DNA from 2 places in the Anaerofustis butyriciformans genome. Region 1 is predicted to be linked to the other one. Evidence: predicted binding sites of a transcription regulator. Region 1 holds the regulator's gene; the other holds the start of a gene.
What was found. The regulator HrcA, encoded in region 1, represses chaperone genes, less so after heat shock. The targets are predictions, from matches to a motif close to TGTTAGCACTCNNNNNNNNNGAGTGCTAACA.
Positions count from the first base shown of each region.

Region 2: V2W16_RS08930 (Hsp20/alpha crystallin family protein) is a predicted target of HrcA. The motif match lies at 2,287-2,317, and genes of this name have one in related genera.

Region 1 is NZ_JAYFFH010000003.1:127,169-143,578, forward strand. It holds gene V2W16_RS05950 (Cof-type HAD-IIB family hydrolase) at 1-275, shown strand, start outside; gene V2W16_RS05955 (Cof-type HAD-IIB family hydrolase) at 327-1,124, shown strand; gene V2W16_RS05960 (HAD-IIB family hydrolase) at 1,128-1,919, shown strand; gene V2W16_RS05965 (HAD family hydrolase) at 1,922-2,725, shown strand; gene V2W16_RS05970 (HAD-IIB family hydrolase) at 2,800-3,612, shown strand; gene V2W16_RS05975 (SdpI family protein) at 3,637-4,272, opposite strand; gene V2W16_RS05980 (autorepressor SdpR family transcription factor) at 4,253-4,537, opposite strand; gene V2W16_RS05985 (GNAT family N-acetyltransferase) at 4,628-5,236, opposite strand; gene V2W16_RS05990 (putative ABC transporter permease) at 5,311-5,823, opposite strand; gene V2W16_RS05995 (N-acetylmuramoyl-L-alanine amidase family protein) at 5,940-6,542, shown strand; gene V2W16_RS06000 (hypothetical protein) at 6,587-7,015, shown strand; gene V2W16_RS06005 (M23 family metallopeptidase) at 7,073-7,684, shown strand; gene trxA (thioredoxin) at 7,756-8,091, opposite strand; gene V2W16_RS06015 (hypothetical protein) at 8,204-8,344, shown strand; gene V2W16_RS06020 (hypothetical protein) at 8,525-8,674, shown strand; gene V2W16_RS06025 (Crp/Fnr family transcriptional regulator) at 8,702-9,379, shown strand; gene V2W16_RS06030 (SDR family NAD(P)-dependent oxidoreductase) at 9,411-10,172, shown strand; gene hrcA (heat-inducible transcriptional repressor HrcA) at 10,369-11,409, shown strand; gene grpE (nucleotide exchange factor GrpE) at 11,419-12,042, shown strand; gene dnaK (molecular chaperone DnaK) at 12,068-13,915, shown strand; gene dnaJ (molecular chaperone DnaJ) at 13,988-15,127, shown strand; gene V2W16_RS06055 (FtsX-like permease family protein) at 15,208-16,410, opposite strand, start outside.
Region 2 is NZ_JAYFFH010000007.1:9,435-25,844, forward strand. It holds gene V2W16_RS08915 (MBG domain-containing protein) at 1-181, shown strand, start outside; gene V2W16_RS08920 (MarR family winged helix-turn-helix transcriptional regulator) at 504-950, shown strand; gene V2W16_RS08925 (FUSC family protein) at 937-2,016, shown strand; gene V2W16_RS08930 (Hsp20/alpha crystallin family protein) at 2,431-2,877, shown strand; gene V2W16_RS08935 (helix-turn-helix domain-containing protein) at 2,906-3,307, opposite strand; gene V2W16_RS08940 (NAD(P)H-dependent oxidoreductase) at 3,452-4,744, opposite strand; gene spoIIP (stage II sporulation protein P) at 4,939-5,925, shown strand; gene V2W16_RS08950 (hypothetical protein) at 5,927-6,163, shown strand; gene V2W16_RS08955 (redox-sensing transcriptional repressor Rex) at 6,283-6,927, shown strand; gene V2W16_RS08960 (acetyl-CoA C-acetyltransferase) at 7,102-8,283, shown strand; gene V2W16_RS08965 (enoyl-CoA hydratase-related protein) at 8,314-9,084, shown strand; gene V2W16_RS08970 (3-hydroxyacyl-CoA dehydrogenase family protein) at 9,151-9,987, shown strand; gene V2W16_RS08975 (acyl-CoA dehydrogenase) at 10,003-11,142, shown strand; gene V2W16_RS08980 (electron transfer flavoprotein subunit beta/FixA family protein) at 11,164-11,946, shown strand; gene V2W16_RS08985 (electron transfer flavoprotein subunit alpha/FixB family protein) at 11,972-13,009, shown strand; gene V2W16_RS08990 (acetyl-CoA hydrolase/transferase family protein) at 13,101-14,405, opposite strand; gene V2W16_RS08995 (4-hydroxyphenylacetate 3-hydroxylase family protein) at 14,455-15,903, opposite strand; gene V2W16_RS09000 (polysaccharide deacetylase family protein) at 16,074-16,410, opposite strand, start outside.

The DNA of each region.
Region 1 (16,410 bases):
CAGATATATCAGGAGAATATTTTATAGATTTATCTCCAAGAGGTATTTCAAAATGGACAGGTGCAATAAGGCTTGCAAAGGAAATGGGAATATCTACAAAAGAGATAATAGCAGTTGGAGATCAGGAAAATGATATGCAGATTGTTGCAAATGTAGGGCTTGGTGTTGCAATGAAAAATGCTGTGGACAGCTTGAAAAAAGTGGCAGATGTTGTTCTTCCTTATACCAATGATGAAGACGGAGTTGCTTATTTAATAGAAAAATATATGCTTTAAATTAGTTAATGAATAATAATTGGTATTTGTTTAAATGATAGGGAGGATTTTATGAAATATAAACTTATTGTAATGGATGTTGATAATACACTTTTATGTACAGATAAAAGTGTATCAAAAAAGAATCTTGAAGCCATAAAAAAGTGTATGGATAAAGGTGTAATGGTTTCTCTTGCAAGTGGAAGACCTGCACTTGATGTTTTATATTACGCAAAACAAATCGGTATAGAAGATAATTATCATGTTTCCGATAACGGCGCAGGAATTTTTAAAGGCAATGATAGAAAAATAATAAAGGAATTTAACAGAAATTTTTATCTTGATTTAATAGATAAACTTAAATCTAAAAATATAGAATGTGGAGTTTTCTCCAGTGAAAACTTTGATTTTGTTTATGAAGAGGGAGATGAAGTAATCGCAAAAGGAATAAAAATATACTTCCCTGTTACAAAATCAAGGATAGGTAATATTAAAGATATAAAAGGAGTATACAAAGTAAGTGCATATTTTCATGATGATGAAGAATATGAATTTGTAAAAAGCCTCGAAAAAGAAGGAGAAATGGAAGGTGTTGTGCCTGATCCTAACTTTTTTGATATGATGCCTTATAATGTTACAAAAATAGAAGGAACAAAAGCAATAGCAGAAAAACTTGGCATTTCTATGGATGAAGTTATAGTAATGGGAGACCAGGGTAACGATTATACAAATGTAAAATATGCAGGTCTTGGAGTTGCTGTGGCAAATGCAACAGATGATTTAAAAGAGGTTGCAGATGTAGTTTTAGAACAAAGTTGTGATGAAGATGCTGTGGCTTATGTAATAGATAAATATATTTTAGGAGAATAGACATTGAAGTACGAATTGCTTATTACAGATCTTGACGATACACTATTAAAAGATGACGGAACAATTTCTAAAAAGAATAAAGATGCACTTAGAAAACTTATAAACAGTGGCGGTAAAGTTGCTCTTGCCAGTGGGAGAGCAGAACCGACAATGGAAAATGTTATAAAAATGGTAGGGCTTAGTGATCAAAAACATCTTGCTCATAATGGACTTAGTGTTTTTAATTTAGACGGGTACAGAAAAGTGTACAATTTTATTCCCAAAGATGAAGTTAAAAGGATTTTAGATTTATTAAAGGTAAATAATATAGAATCAAATGTACTTAGTTTAGATGGAATATTTCATAATCACAGTAATAAACTTGTTGATGTTATGGATAAGTATGAACACGGATATCCTGTAATTGATGTTGATTATACACCTTATGATATAGAAAATATATTCTTAATGTATGGTCTTATTAATAATGAAGAACAAAGGAAGATGATGCGTTCATGGGGGAATGATGTTATAGAAACGGGAGAGGGAAATGGTTTTGTAATATTCTTTGTAAGGGGAGAAGGTAAGTTTCAAGGGGCAAAAAGACTTGCAAAAGAGTTTGGGATTGATGAAGAAAAAATAGTATGTGTGGGAGACGGGGGAAATGACCTTCAAATGCTTAGAGATGCGCCTCTTGGAATAGCAGTTAAAAATGCAGTAGACGAAGCAAAAGAAGCTGCAAAAGTAGTTATTGATAAAACAAATGAAGAAGATGCAATAAGTTATGTAATAGAAAAATACTTTTTAGGAGAATAAAAATGATTAAATTATTTGCTGTGGATTTAGATGATACTTTACTTAGAGATGGTAATATAATTTCAAAAGAAGACAAACAGGCTATAAGAGATTTAGAGGAAAGCGGAGTTAAGGTTGTTATTGCTTCGGGAAGAAGTGAACCTACTCTTAAAGATGTAGTATTAGAACTTGGACTTGAAAAAAATAAACATGTAGGAGTAAATGGTGCATTAGTTCTCGATTTAAATGGAAAAAATGAATTTTCTAAATACATTGACAGGGATACATATGTAAACCTTATAGAAAGATTAAGAAGCGAAAACAGAGAATTTTTCTGTTACTGCGATGGGGGGCTTATGTATGAACATGTGGATAAACTTAGACCTCAAGTTGAGTATTTCCATTCTGCAAAGGCTCTTATTAAAGGGGATGTTATGAGTATACCTCAGTGTCCTAGAGTAAATACATATTATGGTGATGAAAAAGAGCTTGCATATGTAAGAAGTATATGTCCAGAAGGTTTGTATTCAACTGCAAATAGCGGTATTTTGGATTATATGCCAATAGGATTAAATAAATTTTCAGGTTTAGAGCTTGTATTAAAGGAATATGGAATAGATAAAAATGATGTTACATGTATAGGGGATCAAGAAAGTGATCTTGATATGTTCAATAACTGTGGATATTCTTTTGCAGTAAGTAATTGTGATGATTTTGCAAGAGAAGCTGCTGATATAGTTCTTCCAAGAAGTCATAACGAAAATGGTGTTGCATATGCAATTTATAAATATTTATTAAAAGACGAAGATAAATTATCAAAAATTTAAGTAGAAAAAAATAAATAAATTCGGTATAATAGCCATGGCTTAATGTTATGGCTATTAATTTTGTGGAGGAAAGTATGATAAAATTATTTGCAGTAGATATGGATGATACTTTTTTGGATAAGAATGATCATATGTCCAAAGAAAACATACAGGCAGTAAGAGATCTTGTAGATGCTGGAGTAAAGGTAATTATAAATTCAGGCAGAACAGAAGTATTAATGAGAGAACATATTCATGATTTAGGACTTGAAGATTTTAAACACGTTGCAGTAAACGGAGCTTTAATTCTTGATGTTAAAGGAGAAAATGAGCTTATCTCATATTTTAATAAAGAAGATTATGATAATTTTATAAAAATTTTAAGAAAGGAAAACAGAGGATTTTTCTGTTTCCATAAAGATGGAATTATGTATGAAAATGCAGATGAAAAGCTTATGAACCACATAAAAAGATTCCATACTTTAAAAATGGCTTGTGAGGGAGATACTCTTTCTCTTGAAAAATGCTGCAGAGTTGCGGTTGTAAGAAACAATGAAGAGGATGTTCCTTATTTAAGAAGCCTTGCACCTAAAGGAGTTTATACAACTGCAAGACCTTTTGGTTCTTGTGTAAGTTATATGCCGGACGGACTTAACAAAGCAAACGGCTTAAAAGTCTTAATGGATGAATATGGAATAACTAGTGAAGAAGTTGCAAGTATTGGAGATCAAGAAGTAGATACATATATGTTTGATATATCAAAATATGCATTTGCAGTAAAAAACAGTGATGAAAAAACAAAACAGAGAGCAAATATAGTGTTGCCTAGAACAAATAATGAAAATGCATTTGCTTATGCTGTTTATAAGTATATTTTAAAAGATGAAAATAAACTTAAATTAGTTTAAAAAAGAACGCATATGCGTTCTTTTTTATATTCCTTTTTTATATAAAATAAATGAGTATGCAATTGGTACTATTACCATTACGGCAACACTAGTTAAGAAAATAGCTTGAGGTAATCTGAAGAATGCCGATGCAATTTGAATTATTCCCGCTATAACCCATATGAAGCCAGATAGCCTATGAGTTTTATTCCAGTTTACTTTACTGTTTAATGTCCATGGTAGTTTTACTCCCATTGTGTAATTTTGTTTGCATTTTGGAAGGTAGTTTCCGATAATGATAAACACCAGGCCCATTAATGCGAGAACAAAAGTTGATGTATTTATATTTTCATAAAGAGCAGATAATATAGATATGAAACAAAATAGTATTGTTAGTATCGGTATTATCCATTTACTTAATGTAAATATAACTTTTGAAGCATTTTTTCTTTTTGGGTCATTATTTATAAATACATTTACCAGTAAGTTTAAAGCAGCATAAATGAAAGGCATTACAAAGATAAATATTTCTTTTGATACATATCCGTCGGGATTTCCTGATGCGTCAAAATGTATTGGCAGACTTCCAGGAAGTTTGTCATATACAAAAAGACATAAAATTGTAGGTATAAAACAACATATTGTTGAAAGGATTATTTCTTTATTTATTTTTATTTTCATCTTTTCCTCCGCTGAACTGAGATAACCACAACATTAATTCTTCAAATACAGATGTGTTTATATCGTAGTAAATAAAGTTTTTATATTTTGTTTCGAATATTAAATCCGCTTGTTTTAATTTTGATAAATGATAGGATACCGTTGCTGCAGTCATATCGAATTTTGAAGCAATTTCTCCTGCCGACATTCTGCCGTCTTTAAGCATTACAAGAATATCTCTTCTAACCGGATCAGACAGTGCCTTTAGTGTATTTGCAAAACTCACTTTGTTATCTCCTTTCTTTTATTTAGATATTTTTCTAAATAGATATTATATCTTTCCTATAAAAAAGTCAAGAACTATTTAGAAAATTTTCTAAATAGTTCTCTTGTTTAAAATATTATTGTATTTTTGTATTATTTTATCTTTTTCTTTATTGTCTAATTCATTTATAGGTGTAATAGCTTTAGGATGTTTTTCAAATTTGCCAATTTCTAAGCTATACCATGCTGTGTCATACCAGTTATTATCTTTATAACCGCTTTTTTCAAAAAATCCTATTTCTTTAAATCCTAATTTTTCATGGAATTTATTACTTCCCAGTGTTTTATGTACGGTTATACAGGCATATACTATTTTAAAGTTTTGTTTTTTTAGTATTTCTATTAATGCCATGTATAAATTTTTTCCTATGCCTTTTTTATTATATCCCTCTTTTATATATATAGACAGTTCTACCGTGTAGTCATACGCTTTTCTTCCTTTGTATTCACTTGCATAAGCATACCCTATAATTTGATTATTTTCTTCACATACCAAATAAGGATATTTACTTGTTATTTTTCTTATTCTTTCTTCAAATTCCTTAATACTTGGTACGTCATATTCAAAAGTAATGGGAGTATTTAATATATAAGGTTCGTATATTTTAAGAATGTCTTTTGTATCTTCTATTGTAACTTGTCTTATGTTTAATTTGTCCATTTATAATACCTTCTTAGTTTATAATAATTATCTATTTTAAATTAAATAAATAATATAGTCAATTTTAAATTAACTTAATTTGAATGTTTAATGTTATATAGACTTAATATCAAATCAATTGTAGTAAAAAATAAGAGAGTAAATACAGAGTATGTTATGGCTCTTTGTGATAAAGTCTCTTTTACAATATCCAGTAAAATTGGATGAAGAAAGTTAAGCAGAAAAAGCCCAAAAACTCCAAATACTACAAAACCAAGAGCACAGACTCTGCCGTCTAAGTTAAATAGGTTATTTGAATAATCCCAGTATTTTTTATTAAATTTTTTTTCTAAAATGTAAGAGCTAATATATTCTACGGTGCATGAAAAAAATCCAACAAGAAAAAATAATGGAAGAGTATCTATATGGAAATTATAAAAAACAAAAATAAGAAGGATACATCCAAGTCCGTAAATTGGCCTTAAAGGACCGTAAAGAAATCCCCTTGAGTTAATTGGGACTTTGTTTTTTAAATTAATTAATGTTTCATAAATATATCCAAGAAAACTATATATAAATATAAAAAGAATGGTTGTAAAGAAATTCATAAAAATACCTTTTATTTTTTATAATGTGTAAAATTAAATAAAAAATACGAAAAAGAATAAACAAAAAGAAATTTTTTTCATAGTATATTTTGAAGGATATTATTATGGAGGTAAATATGGTAGATGTATATATTTCTCCGTCAGTGCAACATTTTAATTTAGGTTATGACGGGTTTGGAAGCGAAGAAGAAAGGATGAACGAGATTGCGGATATTGTTGAATACGAACTTAATAGGCATGGGCTTGTAACGGCGAGGAATTCTCCTAATATGACTCTTGCACAAGTTGTTGAGGATTCAAACAGCATTAAACCGAGGGTTCATGTTGCAATACATTCTAATGCTTCAAATGGAGAAACCAGAGGTGCTGAAATCTATGCTCACAGGTTTGGCGGTGAAGGTGAAAAACTTGCAAGGGATATTTATCCTTATCTTGAAATGTTAACACCAACGGACGATTTTGGTGTGAAAGAGGGGTATTCTACTTTTAACGGAAAAGGAATGTATGAACTTAGAAAAACAGTATCTCCTGCGGTTCTTATGGAAGTAGCTTTTCACGATAATCCAGAAGACAGCGATTTTATCATAAATAACATATATGAATACGGGGTTGCAATTGCAAAAGGTATACTTGATTATTTTAATATACCTTATGTTGAAGACAGTAAAGAAAATATTGATTTTTTAAAAAATAAATATAACGGAAAATATTATGAATAAAAAGTGCTTTCTTTTTTAATAATAAAATAAAAAAGGAAGTTAGCATGGATAACAGTATTAGATTATTGGAATTTATTTATAAAAATGCAAAAATGGGTTCAACATCTATTGAAGACTTAATAGATGTTAACGAAGATTTAAGATTTAGAGACGAACTTGTTCATGAGAAAGAAACTTATGATGCTTTTGTTAAAAAAGTAATAAAAGTAATGAATGATATGGGCAAGGAAGTAAAAGATTTATCTTATTTTTCAGAACTTCAAAGTTATTTAATGATAAAAATGGAAACAATAAAGGACAAATCTGTTGAACATCTTGCCGGAATGATGATGCAAGGCAGTACAATGGGTATAGTTCAAATAACAAAGAAAATAAGAGATTATAAAGACAGCGACAAAAGAGTTGTTGATCTTGCAAAAGAACTTCTTGAAATAGAAGAGCAGAATTTTTATGAACTAAAAAAGTATTTATAAAACAGGCTATGCCTGTTTTTTTAGTATAATTAAATTTTTATTTCATATATTTAATTGATGAAAAGAAAATTAAGCATTAAAAGAAAATTTTATAAAAAAGTATTATATTTTATTTTAAATTTATTTTTTACTTTTATTATTTTATATCCTGTATTAAATGATATTGATACAATATTTTATTTGTTTAATAAAAATTATATTATAAGTAAAAATGAAGCAAAACTTATAGAATATAAGGCAGAAAAATCTGATTTTATTAAACCTGTGGAGGGAGTTATTACAAGCGAATTTTCTTATAGAGTTCATCCAATAACAGGTAAAAAAACAAAACATAACGGTATTGATATTGGAGCAAAGTGGCATGATGACATAAAGGCAACAGCAGATGGAGAAGTTGTTGAAGTGGGGTGTGATAAAGAAGGGTATGGAAATTACATAAAAATAAAACATGAGTATGATATATATTCTTTTTATGCTCATCTATCAAAAATAAGTGTAAAAAAAGGGCAGAAAGTAAAGCAGGGAGATGTGATAGGAAAAGAAGGCGGAGATCCAGAGAAAGATAAAAACCCCGGTTCGTCTACGGGGCACCATCTGCATTTTGAAATAAGGACATCTTCAGATGTTAAAGATTGTATTAATCCTCTTATATTTGTTGATTATGAATAAAAAAAGAGCTTATGCTCTTTTTTTTTACAAACAATTTTATTTTTTAGGGGAATATATATATTATTTTTTTATTATTTTAATGAGTTAATTAGTTCTACTAATTCATTTTTTGAAAGTCTGCCTTGAGATCTTTCTACTTGTTTTCCATTTTTGTAAATTAATAATGTAGGAATTGACATTACTCTATTTTTCATTGCAAGCATTCTTTCTTCATCAACGTTTACCTTGCATATTTTTACATCATCCATTTCTTCGCTTACTTCATCAATTATAGGTGAAAAAGCTTGGCAAGGTCCGCACCATGGAGCCCAGAAATCTACTACTACCAATTTGTCATCATTAATTTCACTTTTAAATGTTTTATTTGTTAAATTCATTACACTCATTTTATTTACCTCTTTTCTTATCTTTGATTATATTATAAATAAATAAAAATATAATACAGTGACTAAGTCACATAGAGATGAAATTTATAAATTTATTGACATAATAATGTTTTATAAAATAAAATAATAATAATTGGCAAAGAAAGATATGAAAAGATTATTAGTAACACTTTTAACTTTATTTTTAATATTAAATGTAGGTGTTGTATATATTTTGCAAATGAAAATCAAAATAGAGATGAAAAAGATTCTGTTGTTACTTCAAATGGAATAGCGCTGAGAATGTAGATTTTTATATCTACATAATAAATGTAAACAACTTACTCTTACAAAAGATATTGATTATGTTATTAAAAAAGAGATAACAGATAAAAGTATAGATTTTTATATAACTTTTAAAGGAAATTATGAAGGTGTAGTAAAGAAGAGTGTTAATATAAAAGATAGTGAAAATATGGAAGTCGAAGATGTAAATAATAATAAAAATAAAGACAAAAATCAACCTGTAAACAGTATAGATACTTCAGACAAAGAGAATATTATGTTTTGGGGTATGATGCTTATAGTTTGCTCTTCATTTATCATTTTTTTACTAAAAAATTAAAAGAACAAAAATAAAAAGGGAAAGAAAATGGAAACAAATAATATAGAAGAAACTCTTTCTGATTTAATTCCCGTATGGGACAAAATGGAAGAAAAACATAAAAATCTTATTTTAAATAATATTGAATATAAAACATTTAAACAAAATGATGCTGTTCATGACAATGATGTAAGCTGTCTTGGTTTGGTACTTATAAAAAAAGGTAAGCTTAGAGCATATATGGTTTCTGAGAGTGGAAGAGAAATAAGCCTTTATTATCTAAATGATATGGATATTTGTTTAATGTCTGCATCTTGTGTCATGAAAGATATCTCAATTGATGTGTTTATAGATGCGATGGAAGAAAGCGAAGTCATAATAATTCCTACAATTATATATAATAGGATTTCAAAAGAGTCTTTAGTTTTCTCAAATTATATAAATGAAATAATGGCTTCAAGATTTTCTGATGTGATGTGGCTTTTAGAACAAGTTATGTTTAAGAAGTTTGACCAAAGGCTTGCTGAGTTTGTTCTTTACCATATGAACGATGATAAAAAACTAAATATGACTCATGAACAAATTGCAAATCACCTAGGAAGTGCCAGGGAAGTTGTAAGCAGAATGCTTAAACATTTTGTTTCTTGTGGGTACATAAAGTTATATAGAGGTGGTATTGAGGTAGTTGATGAAAAAGGTCTTTACGGTATTAGTGAGGGAAATTAATAATAATATATAAATATATAGGAGAAAAGATATGTTGCAAATTGATTTAACAGGAAAAAAAGCTTTCATTACAGGAGGAAGCAGAGGCGTTGGAAAAGCTATTTGTCTTACATTAGCAGATTGTGGAGCAGATGTAGCTTTTACTTATCTTTCAAGAGATGAAGCAGCAATGGAGGTAGTAAGAGAAATAGAGGATATGGGAAGAAAAGCTTTATGCTATAAATGTGATGTTGGTAATTTTGAGCAGATGAAAGAAGTTCTATCGGATGTTAAAAATAAGTTTAGTAAACTTGATATTATTATAAATAATGCGGGTGGCTCTAAGGTATTTGAAATTGATGAGCTTACCCCTGAATATCTTGACAGTGTATTAAAATCAAACTTATACGGTTCTTTTTATTCTATAATGGCAGGCGGTTTGGATTTATTAAAAGAAGCCGGTGGAGGAAGTATAATAAATATAGGTTCTTCTGCAATGTATTCAGGTATGGGCGGAGGTCCTCAGTATTCTTCTGCTAAGGCAGGGCTTATGGGACTTACGAGATATATGGCTGTTCAATATGGCAGTGAAAATATAAGATGTAATACTCTTGCAATTTCTCTTATAAAAACAGAACAGTTAAATAAGTTTGATGAAGAAATGACAAAGAAAAAAATCGCTACTGTTCCTGTTGGAAGACTTGGTACTCCTGAAGATGTAGCTTATATGGCAGCATTCTTATCAAGTGATATGGCAACTTATGTAAGCGGCGAAATTATCCTTATGGATGGTGCAAGAACATATGCAAAATAAAACTCCTTATGGGAGTTTTTTTGTTTTTATAAATGAATTATATAAGTTTTAAATAAATCATTTTGTAATATTAAAATTTCATTAAAAATAGAAAATAAATTTAAATAATCTATTGACAAAGTATAGTCGTGGTGGTATATTTATGACAGTGTTAGCACTCATGTTTAAAGAGTGCTAATAAGAAGGAGAAAGGAAAATGAACTGGGAAGATAGAAAGTTTATTATTTTAAATGCAATAATACATGATTATATTAAAACAGCAGAACCTGTTGGTTCAAGAACTCTTGAAAAAAAATATAAGCTTGGTGTATCTTCTGCAACTATCAGAAATGAAATGTCCGATTTGGAAGATATGGGCTTATTAATAAAACCTCATACTTCTGCGGGTAGAATTCCTTCTACTACGGCATATAGATTATATGTCGATAACTTTATGAAGAAAAATGCTTTAGATGAAAAAATAAGAGATGTTGTTAAAGCTGAGTATGAAAATTATATGTTTGAACTTAATAAAACAATAGAACAAACACTTAATATTCTTACTAAAATGACGAATTATACTTCTCTTGTTATGGCTCCAAGACTTTCATCTTTAAATGTAAAAGACGTAAAACTTGTTTACATTGAAGAAAAAAGAGTCATGATTATCGTCGTAACAAAAGAAGGTCTTATCAAAAATGCAGAGATAAGGTTAAAAGACAGCGTTACTTTAGAGCAGCTAGAAAAAATAAATAATTTCCTTATTTCAATAATAAGAAACAGACCTGCAAATGAAGTAATTGAACTTCTAGGTAAAGCAATTGACGGTTTAAGTGAAGATGAAAACAGAATTTTATCGGAAATAATGCCTGTATTTAGAAGTTTAGTTGAAAAGGCGCATTCTTCAAAGATTTATTCTAAAGGAGTAAGCAAAATATTAAACTATCCGGAATTCGAGAATTTGGAAAAAGCTAAACACTTTATTGATTCGGTAAACAGTAAAGATAAATTGGAAAATGCAATATTATCTGCTGTTGATGATGATAAAGATATTCATATAGTTATAGGTAATGAAAACAAAGTTGAGGACTTTAGTGATTGTTCGATTATAACTGCCGATTATAAATTAAACGGCAAAACAATAGGAACAATCGGTGTTATTGGTCCTACAAGGATGAATTACGATTATGCTATTTCAACACTTGATGTTTTAAGTGATGAACTGACAAAGCATATTTCAAAAATATTTGAAAAGTGAGGTAGCTAAATGGATAATGGTAATATTAAAGATATAAATGAGCTTAGAAAAGAAAAAGAAGAAAAAGAAAAACAAAAAAATATGAAAGATGAAGAAAAAGAAGTGAAGAAAGAAGAAAACAAAGAACAGATAAAAGAAGAAAAAGTAAATGAAACAATAGAGGAAAAAGAAGAAGTTAAAGAAGAAAAGAAAGAAGAGAGCTTTGAAGAAAAATATAATAAATTAAATGAGAGCTATCTTAGAATTTTAGCCGATTTTGATAATTATAAGAAAAGAGCAGCAAAAGATAGAGAAGCAATGATTATTTATTCAACATCTAAATTCGCAGAAGGCTTATTTCCTATAATTGACAACTTCAAAAGAGCTCTTGAAAGTGAGGAGGATAAAGAAAGCGGTTTTTATGCAGGTGTTAACATGATATTCACTCAATTAAGTGAACTGTTAAAAAGTGAAGGAATTGAAACAATCGAAGCTATTGATACCGCATTTGATCCAAACAAACACAATGCGGTAGCAGTTGACAAGGTTGAAGATAAAGAAGATAATATTGTTCTTGAAGTTTTTCAAGACGGATATGTTTATAAAGAAAAAGTCTTAAGACCGGCTATGGTCAAAGTTAATAAGTTAAAATAGATTTTATAAAAAGGAGAGATTTAAAATGAGTAAAGAAAAAATTATAGGTATCGATTTAGGTACAACAAATTCATGTGTAGCAGTATTAGAAGGTGGGGAAGCTGTTGTTATAGCTAATGCAGAAGGCGCAAGAACTACTCCATCAGTAGTAGCATTTACAAATGACGGAGAAAGATTAATTGGTCAAGTAGCTAAAAACCAAGCAGTTACAAACCCAGAAAAAACAGTTGCTTCAATTAAAAGACATATGGGAAGCGATTATAAAGTTGATATTGATGGTAAAAAATATACACCACAAGAAATTTCAGCTTTTGTATTACAAAAATTGAAAAAAGATGCTGAAAGTTATTTAGGACAAACTGTTTCTAAAGCAGTTATTACAGTTCCTGCTTACTTTACAGATGCTCAAAGACAAGCAACAAAAGACGCTGGTAAAATCGCAGGTCTTGAAGTTTTAAGAATTATCAACGAACCAACAGCAGCAGCTCTTGCTTATGGTCTTGATAAAGAAGAAAATCAAACAGTTATGATTTTCGACCTTGGTGGTGGTACATTCGATGTATCTATCTTGGAACTTGCTGATGGCGTATTTGAAGTTAAAGCAACAAACGGTAATAACCACTTAGGTGGGGATGACTTTGATAATAAAATCATTGAATATCTAATTTCTGAATTTAAAAAAGCTAACGGTATTGATTTAAGCGGCGATAAAATGGCAATGCAAAGACTTAAAGAAAGTGCTGAAAAAGCTAAGATTGAACTTTCAAGTAAAACAACAGCTCAAATCAATATTCCATTCATTACAATGGACGCAGCTGGCCCTAAACATTTAGACGTAACTTTAACAAGAGCTAAATTTGATGAACTTACAGCAGACCTTGTTGAAGCAACAATGGAACCTGTAAGAAAAGCAATCGCTGACTCTGGTTTATCAGCAAGCGATATTCATAAAGTAGTACTTGTTGGTGGTTCAACAAGAATTCCAGCAGTTCAAGAAGCTGTTAAGAGAATCACAGGAAAAGAAGCTGATAAAGGTATCAACCCTGATGAATGTGTAGCAATCGGTGCTGCTATTCAAGGTGGTGTACTTGCAGGGGATGTTCAAGACGTATTACTTCTTGATGTAACTCCATTATCACTTGGTATTGAAACTCTTGGTGGAGTATTCACTAAATTAATCGACAGAAACACAACTATTCCAACAAAGAAAAGCCAAGTATTCTCAACAGCTGCAGATGGTCAAACAGCAGTAGATATTCATGTTCTTCAAGGGGAGAGAGGAATGGCTGCCGATAATAAAACATTAGGTAGATTCCAACTTACAGGAATTCCTGCAGCTCCAAGAGGAGTGCCACAAATCGAAGTAACATTTGATATTGATGCTAATGGTATCGTTAATGTTACAGCAAAAGATTTAGGTACAGGAAAAGAACAAAACGTTGTAATCCAATCTTCTTCTAACATGTCTAAAGAAGAAATTGATAAAGCTGTAAAAGAAGCTGAACAATATGCTAACGAAGATAAAGCAAAAGAAGAAGAAATTAATACAAGAAATAATGCTGATGCAGCAGTTTACAATGCTGAAAAGACATTAAAAGATCTTGGCGATAAAGTGACAGATACAGAAAAAGCTCCTGTTGAAGATGCAATTAAAGACTTAAAAGAAAAATTAGAAGGTTCTGATACAGAAGCAATTAAAAAAGCAACAGAAAAATTAAGTGAAGCTTTATATCCAATAGCAGAAAAATTATATGCTGATCAAGCTAACCAACAAAACGCAGGTGCAAATGCTCAAGGTGCAAGCGATGCTGGAAAACAAGATGATAATGTTGTTGATGCAGATTATGAAGTAGTAGATGATGACGATAAATAATTAAAACAACTTCACCCTGCTAAGTAAATACTTTGCAGGGTGCTTTTCAAATTTAAAAGGGAGTAGATGATAATGGCAAAAAGGGATTATTACGAGGTTTTGGGCGTAGATAAAAGTGCCAGCGAAGCTGATATAAAGAAAGCATATAGAAAACTTGCTATGAAATATCATCCTGACAGAAATCCTGGTGATAAAGAAGCAGAAGAAAAGTTTAAAGAAATAAACGAAGCTTATGAAGTTTTATCTGATGCTGATAAAAAAGCCAAATACGATCAATTCGGTCATGCTGCTTTTGATCCAAACATGGGCGGTGGAGCCGGTTTCGGCGGTGCCGGATTTGGTGGATTTGAAGATATGTTTGGTGATATCTTCGGTTCAATGTTTGGCGGCGGATTTTCTTCAGGTGCAAATAGACAAAATGCTCGTCAAAAAGGTAGAGATTTAAGAGTTAATCTTTCAATATCTTTTAATGACGCAATTTTTGGATGTAAAAAAGAAATTAAATTAAAAAGAACAGAAACTTGTGAAACCTGTGCAGGCAGGGGGGCTGTAAATGATGCTGACATTAAAACATGTGAAACTTGTCATGGTACAGGTCAAGTAAGAGTAACTCAACAAAGCTTGTTTGGAACTGTTCAAACAGTAAAAACTTGTAGTGAATGTAATGGTACAGGTAAGAAAATTATTAAACCTTGTCCTACATGTTCCGGTAGCGGTACTGTAAGAAAAGAAAGAGTTATTTCAATTAGAATTCCTGCAGGTGTTGATACCGGAAGCGTTCTTCCTTTAAGAGGAGAAGGTGAAGCTGGTAAAAACGGAGGTCCTAACGGAGATGTATATATTTACATAACTGTAAAACCTCATCAAATATTTACAAGAGACGGTAGCGATATTTATTGCAAAATACCGATAACTTTTGTTCAAGCAGCTTTAGGGGATCATATAATGGTGCCTACGGTTGATGGACAGGTTAAACTTAAAATTCCTGAAGGAACACAATCAGGTCAAGTATTTAAACTTAAAAATAAAGGTATTCAAAATGCCAACGGTTTTGGCAAAGGTAACCAATATGTTGAAATAAAAGTTGAAGTTCCTAAGAACTTAACAGAAAAACAAAAATCTAAGTTAAGAGAATTCGGGGAACTTTCAAGTGATAAAAACAATGAACAAAATAAAAGTTTCTGGGATAAGGTAAAAGATAACTTTAAATAAAAAGACTTCTTATGAAGTCTTTTTTTTGCTTTATGTTATTTGGATGTTATAAAAAAGAGAAGTTTTAAACTTCTCTTTTTTTATTCTACGCTTTTTAGTGATTCTACCATGTTAATTTTTTTCAGTGTTCTGTTTAAGAAAATATTTACTATTACCGCAAATACAATCGTAAGAACTACGCCATATATATAACTTGATATTAAAATATCATTATAAAATTGTACGAAGTCAACAGCAACTGTGTTCATAAGGTATTTATGGAAGAATTTTCCTATTAAGCATCCTACTATTATACCGATTATATTAAGTATAATATTTTCTCTTACAATATATAAGTTTACTTCATTATTATAAAATCCTAAAACTTTTATGGTTGCAATTTCTCTAAATCTCTCACTTACATTAATATTATCAAGGTTAAACATTACTATAAATGCTAACATCCCTGCTGCGATAATTATTACAACAATAACAAAATCCAAACTGTCGAGCTGTTGAGAAAATCCTTCTGCCGTTCTTTGATTAAATTCAACACTTAATATATTTTTGTTTTTCAAAATTTCTTTACTTAGATTATCATAAGTTTCTTCATCATTATTTGTAAGTCTTGATAAAATAAGATTTGCATTTACATCTTCATTTGTTAATTGTTCATAATAATCTTTACTGATGAATGCATAGTGGTAAATATAATTATTTACTACCCCTGCTACAGAAACTTGATATTCTTTTCCGTCCATATCTTTTATTTTAATTGTGTCGCCTTTTTTTATTCCGGCTATTTCACTTAATCTGCTGGTTATTATAATGCCATTATCAGGAAGAGTTAAGCTTTGTTCCGTTTCGTAGTCGGTTAAGTAAATATAGTTGTTCATTGCATCAGTATCTATCGGAACCATTAAAGAGAAATTATAACTTTTTTTATCTCCGTCTACTTCATAGGTATCTTGATAGAATAGTTTGCTTTCTTTTATTTCACTGTTATTATTAAATTCCTGTTCAATTTCTTTTATTTCTTTTGTAGATACATCGCTGTCCAAAGATGTTTCCATGTTGTAATTTCTTACATGGGTATATTGTAAATCTATCATTGAAGATACTGAATATCTAAGCCCAAATCCTGCGATTAAAAGTCCGCAGCATGCGCCGATCCCTACAACGCTCATTATAAGTCTTTTCTTATATCTCATAAGATTTCTTATTGTTATTTTCCATTTAAAGCTTAATCTGTTCCAAATAAAAGGAATTCTTTCAAGTAATGCTTTTCTTCCGCTTTTCATTAC
Region 2 (16,410 bases), on a different contig from region 1:
TGTTGAAAAAAATGTACCACCAAGTGATACAGATAAAACCGATAATACTAATCAATCTGATACATCTGAAAAAGTATCAACAAGTGATAATACAAATGTTTTTGTTTGGTATGCTTTATTATTGGTATCACTAGCGGGAATCGTTTCATTAGCTTTATTTAAACAAATAAAAAATAGATAAGTCATAAATATTATTACAAGAATGATATACACTGAATATAAAACAGCTCATAAAAAAGATTAAGTGGGCTGTTTTTTATTTTGAAAATATTATCAATCATATCATAGTTTATTTAATGTAGGTTTGTTCTACTATATTTTATGGTTTTATTTTTATATTTGGATTATTTTATAAGTATTTATGGAATTTGCTTATTTCATATTAAATATCAAGCTAGATTTTAAACACATGTATCGTGATTTTTTAGAAAAAGTTAGATATTGACAAATGAAATAAACATTCATATAATTAACAATGTTAACTATATGAATGGAGAGATAATATGATTGATTGGAAGGAAATGTTAACTATACATCAAGAGCTACATCAGTTTGCAAGAGTGATGCTAACAAAAAAACAAAAACAATTTTTGACATCCAGTGAAAGAGAATTGTTGGCATGGGTTTATCTGAGTAAGGATAACTGCACTCCTTTATATTTAAGTAAAGTAACAGGGATGAAAAAAGAAGCAGTTAGTCGCTGTTTAAAAAGTCTTTATGAAAAAGGATGTGTTAAACGGGAAAAGAAATTTACCAATGAACGAAGCTATGCTCTTTATCTGACAAGTGAAGGAGAAAAAGCTCTACAAAATGACTTTGAGATTATGTTACAAAAATTTTATGATTTATATAGGGAAATGGGGGAGGATTTTGAAACTTTATTCAGTCTGATTTCAAAAGCAAACAAAACGATGGTTATCTATAAGGAGGAAAAGAATGAAGTTCTATGATATTCTTCAATGGGATCCTCAGGTGACTAAAACGTTAATGAGTAAAAAAACTTCAAAAAAAGAAAAAATAAAGTTAGGTATCGGAATGTTCATGCGATCCATATTGATTGTGTTGTTTGCTATAGCGTTTATTTCAGGCTTGACCTCTATTTTTGGAAGTAAAAACACTCCTATGGCAGTTGCTATATTTTGTATATTATTAGGTGTACGATTTGTTGATTTTGGTTACATCATTAGGGACTCATTAGTAACATTATTTTTTGTATTTTTTCTTTTGCTTGTTTCTCCTGTAATTGCAAATATTGCTTTTCCTTTGTTAGGATTTATTATTCATTTTATATCCTTCTTTGCCATTTTATTTATTACTTGTGATAAACCCGAGACGGGCAATGGAGGGTTATTTAGTTTTGCTTATATTTATCTTTCCGGAAATCCGGTATATGGGCAAGATTTTATATATAGAATTTATCTTACTATTACAGGATTTTTTATATGCGGACTGATTTTTTATGTAAAACATAGAGATAAAAACACAGATATTAGCTTTTTCGAAAAAATAAAACAGATGGATATGAAAGAGTTTAAATATCAATGGATGTTTAGAATGTCTATGGGTGTAAGTGCAATATTATCATTAGGTCTTGCCTTTAACATTGAGCGGTTTATGTGGGACGGATTTGCTTGTGGTTCTTTGCTTTCAGAGTATTCTAAGCAGTCAAAAATAAAAGAGAGATTCATGCAAAGATTTATAGGTGTGATAGCAGGGTCGGTTCTGTTTTATTTTGTATATTGCCTACTTCCTATGGAATTACATAGTATGATAGGTCCTTTTGGAGGATTTTGTTTAGGTTTTTGTGTGGACTATAAATATAAGACAGCATTGAATTGTTTTGGAGCTTTAATGATAGCATCTCAAATATATGGATTGCAATCGGCTATTTTGTTAAGAATTGCAGATACAATTATAGGGATTATTTTTGCATTTCTATTCTATTATATATATGAAAGATATATTTATGAAAAAGTAAGTTCAATTAGATGGAGATCACTTAACATTACGGAATAATAGCTTTAAATTAAAAAAATCTAACTATTTGATTAAAATAAGTACATATTAATATATTTTAAAGTTAATTAAGTGTGTTTTTGTATTATAAAAAGATATATGAATAGTAGCTTATATTGTTCTTAAATAAAATAGATGAAGTTTAAATTACGTGATTGATATTATAGGGGGATTACCTAGTATTCTATTGAAAAAAAATCAAAAATTGGAAAGCCTGAAAAAGCTTATAAAATTAGGCTTATTAAAGGTTTTCCAAAAAATTATTAAAAAAATTAGCACTCAAGGCTTGACAGTGCTAACAAAAAGTGATATATTATACTTGAACAAAGAGGAGAACCTCAGAAAGATTCAAACCCCATAGTTCAAAAAAACTAGTGACATAGATAGAATGTCTAAGAAGAGGAGGAATGACTTATGATGTTACCTAGTATTTTTGGAGAAAACTTATTTGATGATTTAATGGACTTGTCTTTGGATAGAGATTTCTTTGGTGGTAAAAATCCACTATACAAACAAGAAACAAATTTAATGAAAACTGATGTTAAAGAAAATGAAGAAAATTATGAAGTAGATATTGACTTACCTGGATTTAGTAAAGATGAAATTTCAGCTCATTTGAAAGATGGTTATTTAACAGTAAGCGCAAGCAAAGATGTAAATAATGATGAAAAAGACGAAAACGGAAAATATATAAGAAAAGAACGTTATAGTGGTTCTTGTTCAAGAAGTTTTTATATAGGAACTGAAATTAAAGAAGATGAAATTAAAGCTAAATACGAAAATGGTATTTTGAAATTAAATGTTCCTAAAAAAGATCAAAAACAAGTTGAAGAAAAGAAAACTATAGCGATTGAAGGATAATTTAAATAAGGCTACCTTTTAGGTAGTCTTATTTTTTTTGTAAAAGCACAATACCAAAACACACTATACAAAGGCTTAATAATATTATACTGTCGTTTACAGATATTTCTTTTAATATATTTAAAACAAGTACTCCAATGCCAAGAGCTAATCCCACGCATTTTGCTGTTAAGTTAATCATTTCTGAAAAGTCTGATTTGTTTAAGTTTTTAAAATCTAACTTTTTTTGCTCTAAACCTAAAAAATCATTTGTATCCATATCAAGAATTTCACAAAGGAGAGGTATTATTGAAATGTCAGGATATGATAAATTCCTTTCCCACTTTGACACAGCTTTATCTGTAATATTTAATTTTTTTGCAAGTTCTTGCTGTGTCATGTTTTTTTCTTTTCTTTTTTGTTTTATTTTTTCACCTATATTTGAATTCATATTTTTCTCCTTGACCAATTATTATAGATATATTTTAATTCATTATAAATAAATAGTCTATCTACTTATAAGAGAAAAAGGTAAACCGACAGTTTACATAAAAAAAGACAAAATATAATTTATATTTTGTCTTTTAATTTATTATTATTCCCAAATCTTATCTTGTTCTCTTCTAAGTTTAACAAGTAAAGAATCTTCATCCAAGATGACATCATCATAAGTTATAATTTCACCTTTTTTAACATCTTTTGCCATTTTTGTGTTTTTATTTATAAGACCTATTGGAAGTGCATTTAGTTCTTTTGCAACTTCTCTTTTATCAATTGTTCCGTAAGTAGAAAAACCTCCGATACCGTCTATTGATTCTCCTTTTTTAAGATCTTTTTTTGCAACTGTTATAGCTTCACATACAAGACCATCCATAGGAACGATTGTTGGTGCTTTATCTAAAACTGCTCTTGCTATTGTAAGTGGTGTTTCCATTCCGCATAAGTGATAAGGTCTGTATAATACGTAATTTGGACCATCTCCGATTCTTAAGTATTGCATTTCATGATGTATAAACTCAAGATCTGATGAAACTATTACAAATACACCAGGGGCAATACCATTTACCCATTCTACAACACCATAATTGTTTAAAATACCGCCTTCTTCTTTTAAACAAAGAACTTTATCCAGGTTTTTAATGTCACATTTTGGGCCATGTCCGCCTCTAACATCTGGAACAAGTCCTGTAGAGTTTGCCATACAGCAAAGCTCAACCATATTTTTTGTTCCGTCGGAGAAAGAACATTGCATTTTAGGGCTTACGCCTCTGCTTATTGCATAATCTCTTATACTGTCAGGTGTGCAGCTGTGATCAACTTCATTATTTTTTCCTTTTCCTATTACTTTTATATCAAAGCCCAAAGCTTCACTAAAGTCAAACATTTCTTTAACTGCCCCAGGTTCGTCTCCTGCACTTCCTGTATAAATTACACCTGCTTTGTCAGCTTTTCTTTTTAAAATAGGACCAACAACAACATCTGCTTCAACATCAAGCATTACAATGTTTTTGCCATTGTTTATTGTATCAATTGCAATTTCTGCTCCTATATCAGTAAACCCTGTTGCATCAACAACGCAGTCTGTTGCTTCAACAAAAGAAGCAATTTGTTTATCTTCGCTTACTACAATTTTACCTTTTTTGATAGCATCATTTGCTTGTGATAAATTGTTTGTAATGACATAATCATTTTCTGTAATATTTGATTTTGAAAATGCATGTAAAACTTTATTTACGTCTATGTCGCATACAACGCTTGGTGTCATTCCTTTCATTTTGTATAACTGGCTTATTAAACCTCTTCCCATTTGTCCGGCACCTATTATGCCGACTTTAATAGGATTATTTTTTTCATGTAAATCTTTTAATCTGTAATTCATGCCTAGCATAGATAATTTTCCTCTTTCCTTCTATATTAAATATGTTCATCCCCTCAAATGTACATATTTTAAGCAGAACAATTATAGCACCATAATATTTAAAATTATATATTTTTAATTAAATTCTAATTTTAATATGACAAGTATATACAAAGTTTTTTATTGTTAAGTCTTATTATTTTCTAAAAGGAAAAGGTGAACAAGTGTTAAGTGGATTAGTTAAAAACAAAGGGTTAATTTTAATATGTTTATTAATTTTTAATTTTTCGATTCCTTTTGGTATAAAGAGTCAAATAGAGGAGAAGACTAACGGTACGGCTGTTTTTAAAGACATTATAAAAAAAACTGTTGTAGTAATGAATGATGAATCAAACAGCAATGAAGAAACAGGAAGTATTTATGGTTTTACGAAAAATATTTTATCTCTTACAGTGCCTTGTCTATCTTTGAATGATATGGGGTATGAAGAAGTTGAAGTAGATAAAGATAAAGAAGAAACATCAAATAGTAGCGAGCTTAAGATTGCAAATAAAAAGATGAATGATGATAAAACCGTAAGTAAAGTTAATGATGGGAAACCTCTTGTTTTAATATATCATACTCATGCTACAGAATCTTTTAAAGACAAAACTTCAAAAGGAACTTATCGTTCAAGAGAAAATGACGAAAATATGGTAAGTGTAGGAGAGGAAATGGCAGAAGTTTTAGAAAAAGAATATGGTATTATTTGTATTCATGATACTTCTTTACATGATTATCCAAGTTATAATGCAGCGTACGATAATTCTCTTGAGAGTGCAGAGAAAATATTAAAAGAAAATCCAAGTATAAAATACGTTTTTGATATACATAGAGACGGACTTCCTTCTTCTAATAATAATGAAAAATATAATGGGAAGGTTGGAAGTAAGTCTGCTGCAAAAGTTATGACTGTTCTCGGGATGAATCACAAAAATTCTAGTAAAAATTTAAGTTTTGCAAATAAAATAAATAAACAGTTTAGCAGTATGTATCCTGATATTAATCTTGGAATAATAAAAAGAGAACCATATAGATACAATCAGTGGTTAAGTCCAAACAGTCTGCTTTTTGAAATAGGGAGTAATTTAAATAATTTGGAAGAAGCAAAATATTCGGCAAAGCTTCTTGGAAGAGTAGTTGGAGAGGTTATAAAAGAGGATATGAAATAATATGTATAAACGAAATATTTCTTTTAAAACAATGATTTTTTTTCTTGTTTTGATAATTATAGCAGGAATATATATGTTCTGTTATCTAAAAAATATGTATTATGATAGTTTTAAAGAACATGAAACAAGTGTTTTTCTCGACCAAAACAGCACTGAAGATAGCAATAATGAAAGTAATATTATTAATATTTTTGGATATGAAATTAATATTGATAACTTTAAGATTTTCACAAAATAAGATTGTGGGAATCTTTTTTTTATTTTAAATTTAAATTAAATTTGGTTGACATAAACTTTATATATCAGTATAATTATACTGATAAAAAAATACTGATATAAGGAGGAAAATCATATAAAATGGAAAGAAATTCTGTTTCAAAACAAGCTCTCCAAAGATTACCTTCTTATTTGAATTATCTTAATTGGGCAAAGAAAGAAAATATAAAAAACATATCTTCTCCGACAATTGCAAGTGATTTGAGATTGAATGAAGTCCAAGTCAGAAAAGATTTGGCGGCAATAAGTTCTACCGGAGGTAAACCAAGGCTTGGCTATGACGTTGATACGTTAATAGGAGATATAAAAAATTTCCTTGGTTATGATGAAACGGATAAAGCCGTATTAATAGGGGCAGGACAGCTTGGAAGAGCGCTTCTTTCTTATAACGGATATGCGGATTATGGACTTGAAATTGTTGCTGCTTTCGATGTAAATAAGGACATTATCGGTAAGAGATTTAAAGGTAAACCAATTTATCATGTAAACAAGCTATATGATGTATGCAAAAAAAATAACATTCATATCGGTATAATAACAGTATCGGCAAATGAAGCTCAAGATGCATGTGATATGCTTGTTGAATGTGGGATTTTAGCTATATGGAATTTTGCTCCATCTCACTTGGTAGTTCCTGATAATATTCTTGTTCAGCATGAAAATACAGCTGCTTCTTTAGCACTGTTATCTATGCATTTACGTGAAAAAATGGATAAAGATAAATAAATAATATTGTAAAGTTTTTGATATTATTATATAATCAAAATATAAATAAAACCTTTATTTATAGGGGTTTAAATAATTAAGTTTATAAAAGTTTGGTAATATATACCGGCTTATATATAAGTTCATAGCTTTGCCTTTTGCTATGATTAAAGTTTAAATTTAGGAGGAAAAAAAATGGCAAATAAAGTAGTTATAGCAGGTGCTTGTCGTACTGCAATCGGTACAATGGGCGGTACATTAAGCACTACACCTGCTGCAAAATTAGGTTCAATTGTAATAAAAGAAGCTTTAAAGAGAGCTAATGTTCCAGCTGATCAAGTTGATCAAGTATATATGGGTTGTGTTATCCAAGCTGGTTTAGGTCAAAACGTAGCAAGACAAGCTTCAATCAATGCTGGTTTACCAATTGAAGTTCCAGCTGTTACTGTAAACGTAGTTTGCGGTTCTGGTCTTAACTGTGTAAACATGGCTGCACAAATGATTAAAGCAGGGGATGCTGATATCGTTGTTGCAGGTGGTATGGAAAACATGTCAATGGCTCCATATGCAGTAATGAATGGTCGTTATGGTTACAGAATGAACAATGGTACTTTAGTTGATACAATGGTAAATGATGCTTTATGGGATGCATTTAACCAATATCATATGGGTATTACAGCTGAAAACATTGCTGAACAATGGAATTTATCAAGAGAAGAATTAGATGAATTTGCTGCTAATTCTCAACAAAAAGCTGTAGCTGCTCAAGAAGCAGGTGCTTTCGATGATGAAATCGTACCTGTAGAAGTTAAAAAGAAAAAAGAAACAATTATCTTCAACAAAGACGAAGGTCCTCGTCCAGGAACAACAGCTGAAGGTATTGCAAGACTTCGTCCTGCATTCAAACCAGACGGTGTTGTAACAGCTGGTAACGCTTCAGGTATTAATGATGGTGCTGCTGCAGTTGTTGTAATGAGCGAAGAAAAAGCTAAAGAACTTGGTGTTAAACCAATGGCTACATGGGTAGCAGGTGCTTTAGGCGGTGTTGATCCTAAGATTATGGGTATCGGTCCTGTTGCTGCTACAAAGAAAGTTTTAGCTAAAACTGGTATGAGTGTTGATGATTTCGATATTATCGAAGCAAACGAAGCTTTCGCTTCTCAATCAATCGCTGTTGGTAAAGAATTAGGATTTGACTTAAATAAATTAAATCCAAACGGTGGTGCTATCGCTCTTGGTCACCCAGTAGGTGCTTCAGGTTGTCGTATCCTTGTAACACTATTACATGAAATGCAAAAAGCTGATGCTAAAAAAGGTTTAGCAACACTTTGTATCGGTGGTGGTATGGGTTGTGCTACTATCGTTGAAAGAGACTAATTTATTGATTAAATTAAGGAGATTATAAAAATGGGTTTTGTTAGATATGAACAAGATGGTTTTGTAGGTATAGTTACTATTGACCGTCCAAAAGCTTTAAATGCTTTAAACGAAGAAGTTTTAAAAGATTTAGAAGCTACTTTTGATGCTATTGATTTAGATAACACAAGAGCAGTTATCGTAACAGGTGAAGGTAAATCTTTCGTAGCAGGTGCTGATATTGCATCTATGAGCACAATGACTGCTGAAGAAGGTGAAGCATTCGGTAAATTTGGTAATGACATCTTCAGAAAAATCGAAACTTTCCCAATTCCTGTAATCGCTGCTATTAACGGTTTTGCTTTAGGTGGCGGAAACGAACTTGCTATGAGTTGTGATATCAGAATTTGTTCTGATAAAGCATTATTTGGTCAACCTGAAGTAGGACTTGGTATTACTCCTGGATTTGGCGGAACACAAAGACTTGCAAGAATTATCGGTGTTGGCATGGCTAAAGAATTAGTATATGCTGGATACAACATTAAAGCCGATAAAGCTTTGGAAATCGGCCTTGTAAATGCTGTTTATGCTCCTGAAGAATTAATGGAACAAGCTAAAAAATTAGCAGGTAAAATTGCTAAACAAGCTCCTATTGCTGTAAGAAATTGTAAAAAAGCAATGAACGAAGGTTTACAAGTAGATATGGATCAAGCTATCGTAATCGAAGAAAAATTATTCGGAGATTGCTTCAATAGTGAAGACCAAAAAGCAGGCATGAAAGCATTCTTAGAAAAAGGAAAAGCTGAATTCCAAAACAAATAGTGTTTTAATTTAAGTAAATATAGTCCGGATTTTTCCGGACTTAAAAAAATAATTTGGAGGATAATAATGAAAGTAGGTATTATTGGTGCTGGAGCTATGGGTTCTGGTATAGCTCAAGCTTTTGCACAAACAGAAGGTTATGAAGTTTGTTTATGTGATATCAATGAAGAATTCGCTGCAAACGGTAAAAAAAGAATTGAAGCAGGATTTGCTAAAAGAGTAGCAAAAGGCAAAATGGAACAAGCTAAAGCTGATGAAATTTTAGCTAAAATTACAACAGGTGTTAAAGATATCTGTGGTGACTGCGATTTAATCGTAGAAGCTGTTCTTGAAGTTATGTCTATCAAACAAGAAACATTCCAAGAATTAGATAAAATTTGTAAAGAAGATTGTATCTTTGCTACAAACACTTCTTCTTTATCAGTTACAGAAATCGGTGCTAAAGTAAACAGACCACTTATCGGTATGCATTTCTTTAACCCAGCTCCTGTAATGAAATTAGTAGAAGTTATCGCAGGTTTAAATACTCCTGTAGAAATTGTAGACAAAATTAAAGCAATTTCTAAAGAAATCGGTAAAACTCCAGTAGAAGTTGCTGAAGCTCCAGGATTCGTTGTAAACAGAATTTTAATTCCAATGATTAACGAAGCTGTTGCTATTTATGCAGAAGGCGTTGCCAGCGTTGAAGGTATCGACGCAGCTATGAAACTTGGTGCTAACCACCCAATGGGACCTTTAGCATTAGGTGACTTAATCGGTCTTGACGTTTGTTTAGCTATTATGAACGTTTTATATGATGAAACTGGCGACCCTAAATATCGTCCACACACATTACTTAAGAAAATGGTTCGTGGCGGCAAGTTAGGTCAAAAATCTGGTCACGGATTTTATGATTATAAATAGGAGGATTCAAAACAAATGGATTTTACATTAAGTAAAGAGCATGAAATGGCGAGATCTCTATTCAGAGAATTTGCTGAAACAGAAGTAAAACCTCTAGCTCAAGAGGTAGATGAAACAGAAGTATTCCCAAGAGAAACTGTTGAAAAAATGCAAAAATTAGGATTCTTAGGAATTCCTATGCCAAAAGAATACGGCGGACAAGGTTGTGATTCTTTAACATATGCAATCTGTGTTGAAGAATTATCTAGAGTATGTGGTACAACAGGCGTTATCGTTTCTGCACATACATCTTTAGGTGCTGAACCAATTAAAAAATTCGGTACACCAGAACAAAAAGAAAAATTCTTAAGACCACTTATCAGTGGTGAAAAACTTGGTGCTTTTGGTTTAACAGAACCAAACGCTGGTACAGATGCTTCAGGTCAACAAACAAAAGCTGTTTTAGACGGAGATGAATATGTACTTAACGGTTCTAAAATCTTTATCACAAACGGTAAAGAAGCTGATACATATGTAATCTTTGCTATGACAGATAAATCAAAAGGAAATCACGGTATTTCTGCATTCATCGTAGAAAAAGGAACACCTGGATTTACATTTGGTACTAAAGAAAAGAAAATGGGTATCAGAGGTTCTTCTACATATGAATTAATCTTTACAGACTGCAGAATTCCAAAAGAAAATCTTCTTGGTCAAGAAGGTAAGGGATTTGCTATTGCTATGCAAACACTTGATGGCGGTAGAATTGGTATCGCTTCTCAAGCTCTTGGTTTAGCTCAAGGTGCTTTAGATTCTACAATTGAATTCGTTAAAGAAAGAAAACAATTCGGTAGACCTATCGCTAAATTCCAAAATACTCAATTCCAACTTGCTGATATGGCAACAAAAGTTGAAGCTGCTAGATTATTAGTTTACAAAGCTGCAAGAGCTAAAGATAATCAAAAGAGATTCTCTTTCGAAGCTGCTCAAGCTAAATTATATGCTGCAGAAGTTGCTATGGAAGTTACAACAAAAGCTGTTCAACTTCACGGTGGATATGGTTACACAAGAGAATATGATGTTGAACGTATGATGAGAGATGCTAAGATTACTGAAATTTACGAAGGAACTTCAGAAGTTCAAAGAATGGTAATCTCAGGTAACTTATTAAAATAATAGGAAAAGGAGATAATTATAGTGAAAATCGTAGTTTGCGCTAAGCAAGTTCCAGATACAAACGAAGTTAGAATAGATCAAAAAACAGGTACTCTAATCAGAGAAGGCGTACCTGCTATTATGAACCCAGATGATAAAGCTGGTCTAGAAGCTGCACTTCAAATTAAAGATAAAACAGGTGCAGAAGTAACTGTTATAACAATGGGTTTACCAGCTGCAGAAGAAATTTTAAGAGAAGCTATGGCTATGGGTGCTGATAAAGGTGTATTAGTAACAGACAGACCATTCGGTGGTGCTGATACTCTTGCAACATCTAATACATTAGCTGCTGCTTTAAAAACAATGGAATATGACCTAATCATCACAGGTAGACAAGCTATCGATGGTGATACAGCTCAAGTAGGTCCTCAAATTGCTGAACATTTAGGAATTCCAAACATTTCTTATGTTCAAAAAGTTGTTGAAGTAACAGATGATAGCATCACTGTTGAAAGACAATATGATGATGGTTATCATGTAGAAAAAGCTCAAATGCCTTGCCTAATCACAGCTCTTGGCGATTTAAACAAACCAAGATATATGACACCGGGCGGAATCTTTGATGCATTTAAAGAAGACATCCAAATTATTACAAGAAAAGATGTTGATATCGCTGATGAAAAAATCGGTAAAGCTGGTTCTCCTACAAATGTTGCTAAATCATTCCCTAAACCTGTTAAAGCTGCAGGTGAAAAAGTTGAATTAGATGCTGATGCTTCAGCTGATTACATTTTAGGAAAATTAAAAGAAAAACATATTATCTAATTAATTAGGAAAGGAAATTGAAATAATGAGTTTTGAAGAATATAAAGGCGTATTTGTCTTCGCACAACAAGTTGATGGTGTTATCAACAATGTTGCGCTTGAATTAACAAGTGAAGCTACAAAGCTTGCTGCTGCTTTAAACACAGAAGTTACAGCTGTTCTTTTAGGAAAAGATGTAAAAGGATTAGCTGATGAATTAGCAGCTTATGGTGCTGATAGAGTTTTAGTTGTAGATGATCCTGCATTAGAAACATATACAACAGAACCATATGCACATGCTATGGATGAAATTATTAAACAATATAAACCAGATATCGTTCTTTACGGTGCTACTGCAATCGGTAGAGATTTAGCTCCTAGAGTTTCTGCAAGAGTTGCTACAGGTCTTACAGCTGACTGTACAGTTCTTGAAATCGGTGAATTTAAAAATGCTTTAGGTAACGTAAACAAAGGTTATGAAGGTAAAATGTTCTTAAATGCAACAAGACCTGCATTTGGTGGTAACTTAATGGCTACAATCGTATGTCCTGACAACAAACCTCAAATGGCTACAGTAAGACCTGGCGTTATGCAAAAAATTGAACCTAAAGAAGGTGCTAAAGCTAACGTAGAAGAAGTTAAAGTTGACTTTACTAAAAACAACAAATATGTAGAAGTACTAGATGTTGTTAAAGCTGTAAAAGACAAAGTTGATATTTCTGAAGCTAAAATCTTAGTATCAGGTGGTCGTGGTGTAGGTAGTGCTGAAAACTTCAAATTATTAGAAGATTTAGCTGATGCTATTGGTGGTGAAGTTTCTGCTTCAAGAGCTTGTGTTGACGCTGGTTGGGTTCCAAAAGATATCCAAGTAGGTCAAACAGGTAAAACTGTTCGTCCACAAGTTTACTTTGCTATTGGTATTTCAGGTGCTATCCAACATGCTGCTGGTATGGAAGAATCTGATATTATCATTGCAATCAACAAAGATGAATCTGCTCCAATCTTCAGCATTGCTGATTATGGTGTAGTAGGCGATTTAAACAAAATCGTTCCATTATTAACAGAAGCTATTAAGAATGCTTAATATAATCATAAAATCTAACTAGTAAAAAGGAGTGTATTATTACACTCCTTTTTTTATGAATAAAACCACGTAATATATATGTGGTTTTTATTTAGTTATTAAATTTTTCTTTAAATCTGTTTTCGTATTCAATAATCAGTTCTTCTCTAAATTGAGGAGCAGCAATATTGATAAGATTTTTTGCTCTTGTTCTTAATGTTTCACCTTTTAAATGGGCAATCCCGTATTCGGTGACAATATAATCTACATCAGTTCTTGATGTGGTTACAGCACTTCCTTTTTGAAGAAACGGAACAATTTTTGAAATTGTGCCGTTTCTCGCGGTTGCAGGAAATGCAATTATGGATTTTCCGCCTTTTGAAAAAGCAGAACCTCTTACAAAGTCAACCTGTCCTCCAATTCCGCTAAACTGTTTTAATCCTATTGCTTCAGCACAAACTTGTCCCATTAAATCAACTTCCAATGCTGAATTGATGGAAATCATATTATCATTTTGTCCTATTACAATTGGATTATTTACATATTCAATATCCATCATGTTTATAATAGGATTATCGTGAACAAAGTCATATAATTTTTGGGTTCCCATTAAAAATGCAACAACCATTTTATTCTTATGTAAAGTTTTCTTTTTACATGTTATTACACCTTTTTCGTATAAGTCAACTACGCCATCAGAAATCATTTCTGAATGTATGCCTAAATCCTTTTTATTTGTAAGAAATTTTAACACTGCATCAGGAATAGCACCTATGCCAAGTTGAAGTGTATCTCCGTCATTAATTAATTTTGCACAATTTTCTCCTATTTTCATTTCAACATCTGTTATTTTAGGATTTGGAAGTTCTGGAATTTGCTCATCGTGTTCAACTAAGATGTCAATATCACTAATATGCAAGAAATTATCTCCTAAAGTTCTTGGCATTTTTTTGTTTACTTGTGCAATTGTTAATTTTGCGGCTTGTGTTGTTGGTTTTGTGTAGTCACATGATGTCCCAAGGGAACAAAATCCATCTTTATCAGGAGGAGAAACAGTAACTAAAGCAACATCAACAGGTAGAGAAGATCTGAAAAGAGTAGGAATTTGATAAAAGAAGCATGGGGTGAAATCTCCTCTTCCTTCATAAACAGCATCTCTTGTATTCCCCCCAAGAAAGAAAGCATTTAATTTAAAGTGTTCTTTCATTTCTTCTTTTGCATAAAGAGAATGTCCCATAGGAACAAGTTGAACAATTTCAACATTATTATATGCTTTATAATTTTCTACCATTTTATCTACAATATAAATAGGTTCTCCTACCGCATGGGCAATAACTACTCTATCGTTTGATTTTATATAATTTACAGCTTCATCGGCTGTTTTTAATTTGCTTTTATATAGTTTATTTATATCCATCTTTTACTCCTTTCCTCTTATTTTGATTAAGGTAAAAGAAAAATATAAGTTATTCTTTTATATTTGCAATATTTTTTGCAAGTTCTTTTTTCATATTTAAATTACCTTGTCTTGCTATCATGATTCTTTGAGCTTGAGGTGAGCCTGCTCCGTGTAGGGATTCTGTTCTGTAACCTACTGCTGCTGTTCCAAGTGTTAGATTTTCTATAAGTCTTAAAATTTTTAGTCTGTCTTTTGTAGGTATATTAGCTACACCTTTTAAATATTTTTCTACGTATTTTCCTACAACAGGACTTTCTAAATCTTTTTGTGAAGGAGCTGTAACCATTATTCCGCCTGCAATATCTTCTGCAAGTCTTGCAATTTCATAAGGATATCTTGTTACGTTTTGTTTACATACATTTGCAAGAAGTAAATCAATCATATAATTACCGGACATTGTTTCATATCCTTGAGAGGAACAAGCTATTCCACAGCTGTATAAAGTTTCATTTAGATGTGTCATTTCAATTAATTTATCTTTTATATGAGAAGCTTTTGCTGCTCCGTTATATTCTGCAACCACTGCTGCTGCACCTATAAGAACATCTCCTACACCAACTTTACATCCTCCGTAAGATTGTCTGTGATAACCTGCAAATCTTTCAACAAGCATTCCTGAAAAATCATATTCTCCATTTAAAAATATTCTTTCATTTGGAACAAAAACATTATCAAAAATAACAAGAGCTTCCATTCCTCCAAATTCTGCATTTCCTACATCCATATCAGAATCTTCAAGTTTTCTGGTGTCACAAGATTGTCTGCCTACAATCATTAAAATACCTTCAGTATCTGTTGGAACCGCAAAGGAAATAGCATAGTCCTTGTCTTGTTCTGTCATATTTATCGTAGGCATAACCAAAACTTCATGAGAGTTAACCATTCCTGTTTGATGCGCTTTTGCACCTCTTACAACAACTCCGTCTTCTCTTCTTTCAACAACTCTTAAATATAAATCCGGATCTTCTTGTTTAGAAGGAGGAAGTCCTCTGTCTCCCTTAGGGTCTGTCATTGCACCGTCAATAACGAGGTCATTATCTTGGCAGTATCTTAAGAATTTTTTAAAGTTTTCATGATAATTTGTTCCATGTGCTTTATCTGTTTCGTAAGTTGTACTATATACTGCATTGAATGCATCCATTCCTACACATCTTTGAAAGCATGATGCTGTTTTTTGTCCGCATAGTCTTTGCATTTTGACTTTTTTAATTAAATCATCTGTGCTTTGATGAATATGTGTAAATCTATTTATTTTTCTGCCGTCTTCTAATGTTACTGTCATTAAATCTTCGTATTCCGGCATTTGTGCTAAGTCATATGTAGCTCTTACTGAATTCAATGAAGGTCGTAAAATTGGATTATCCACTGGATTTTCAATTTTTTCTCCAAACATATATACTTGTAAATTTAATTTTCGTATACTTTCGATATATTCTTTACCTGTCATTAAAGCCATAATATATACCTTCCTTTCGAATGTTTTATGTTAGGGTAGTTGGGTTTTATAATATATAATGCAAATATCGTGCCAATAATTTCATCTTAAAATAGGTATATTTTAATGAAATTTATATTTTTGTTGCAAAAATGCAATGCAAAAATACAAAAAAAAAGGCGCTGGGCCTTTTAATTTGCAGGTGAGAATTTTATTTCCGTTGAAAGATTGTCTACTGTATCAAAGGTATATCCTTGTTTTTTTAGTTGTTTTATTACGTTATCAAGTCCTTTGGGTAAACTTTTATTTCTGTCAAATACATGAATTAAAACAACTGTTTCTTCATTCCATTTTGCTTGTTTTATTATAATACTATATTGTTTTGTTGAAACTTTTGATATTGTATCATTAGGGAATGCATTCCAATCTACATAATCATATCCGTATTCTTTTGACAGTTTTATTATATTTTTGATTACTTTTTTTCCTCCATAAAAGAATGATACTGTATTGTTTGTTCCTCCAGGA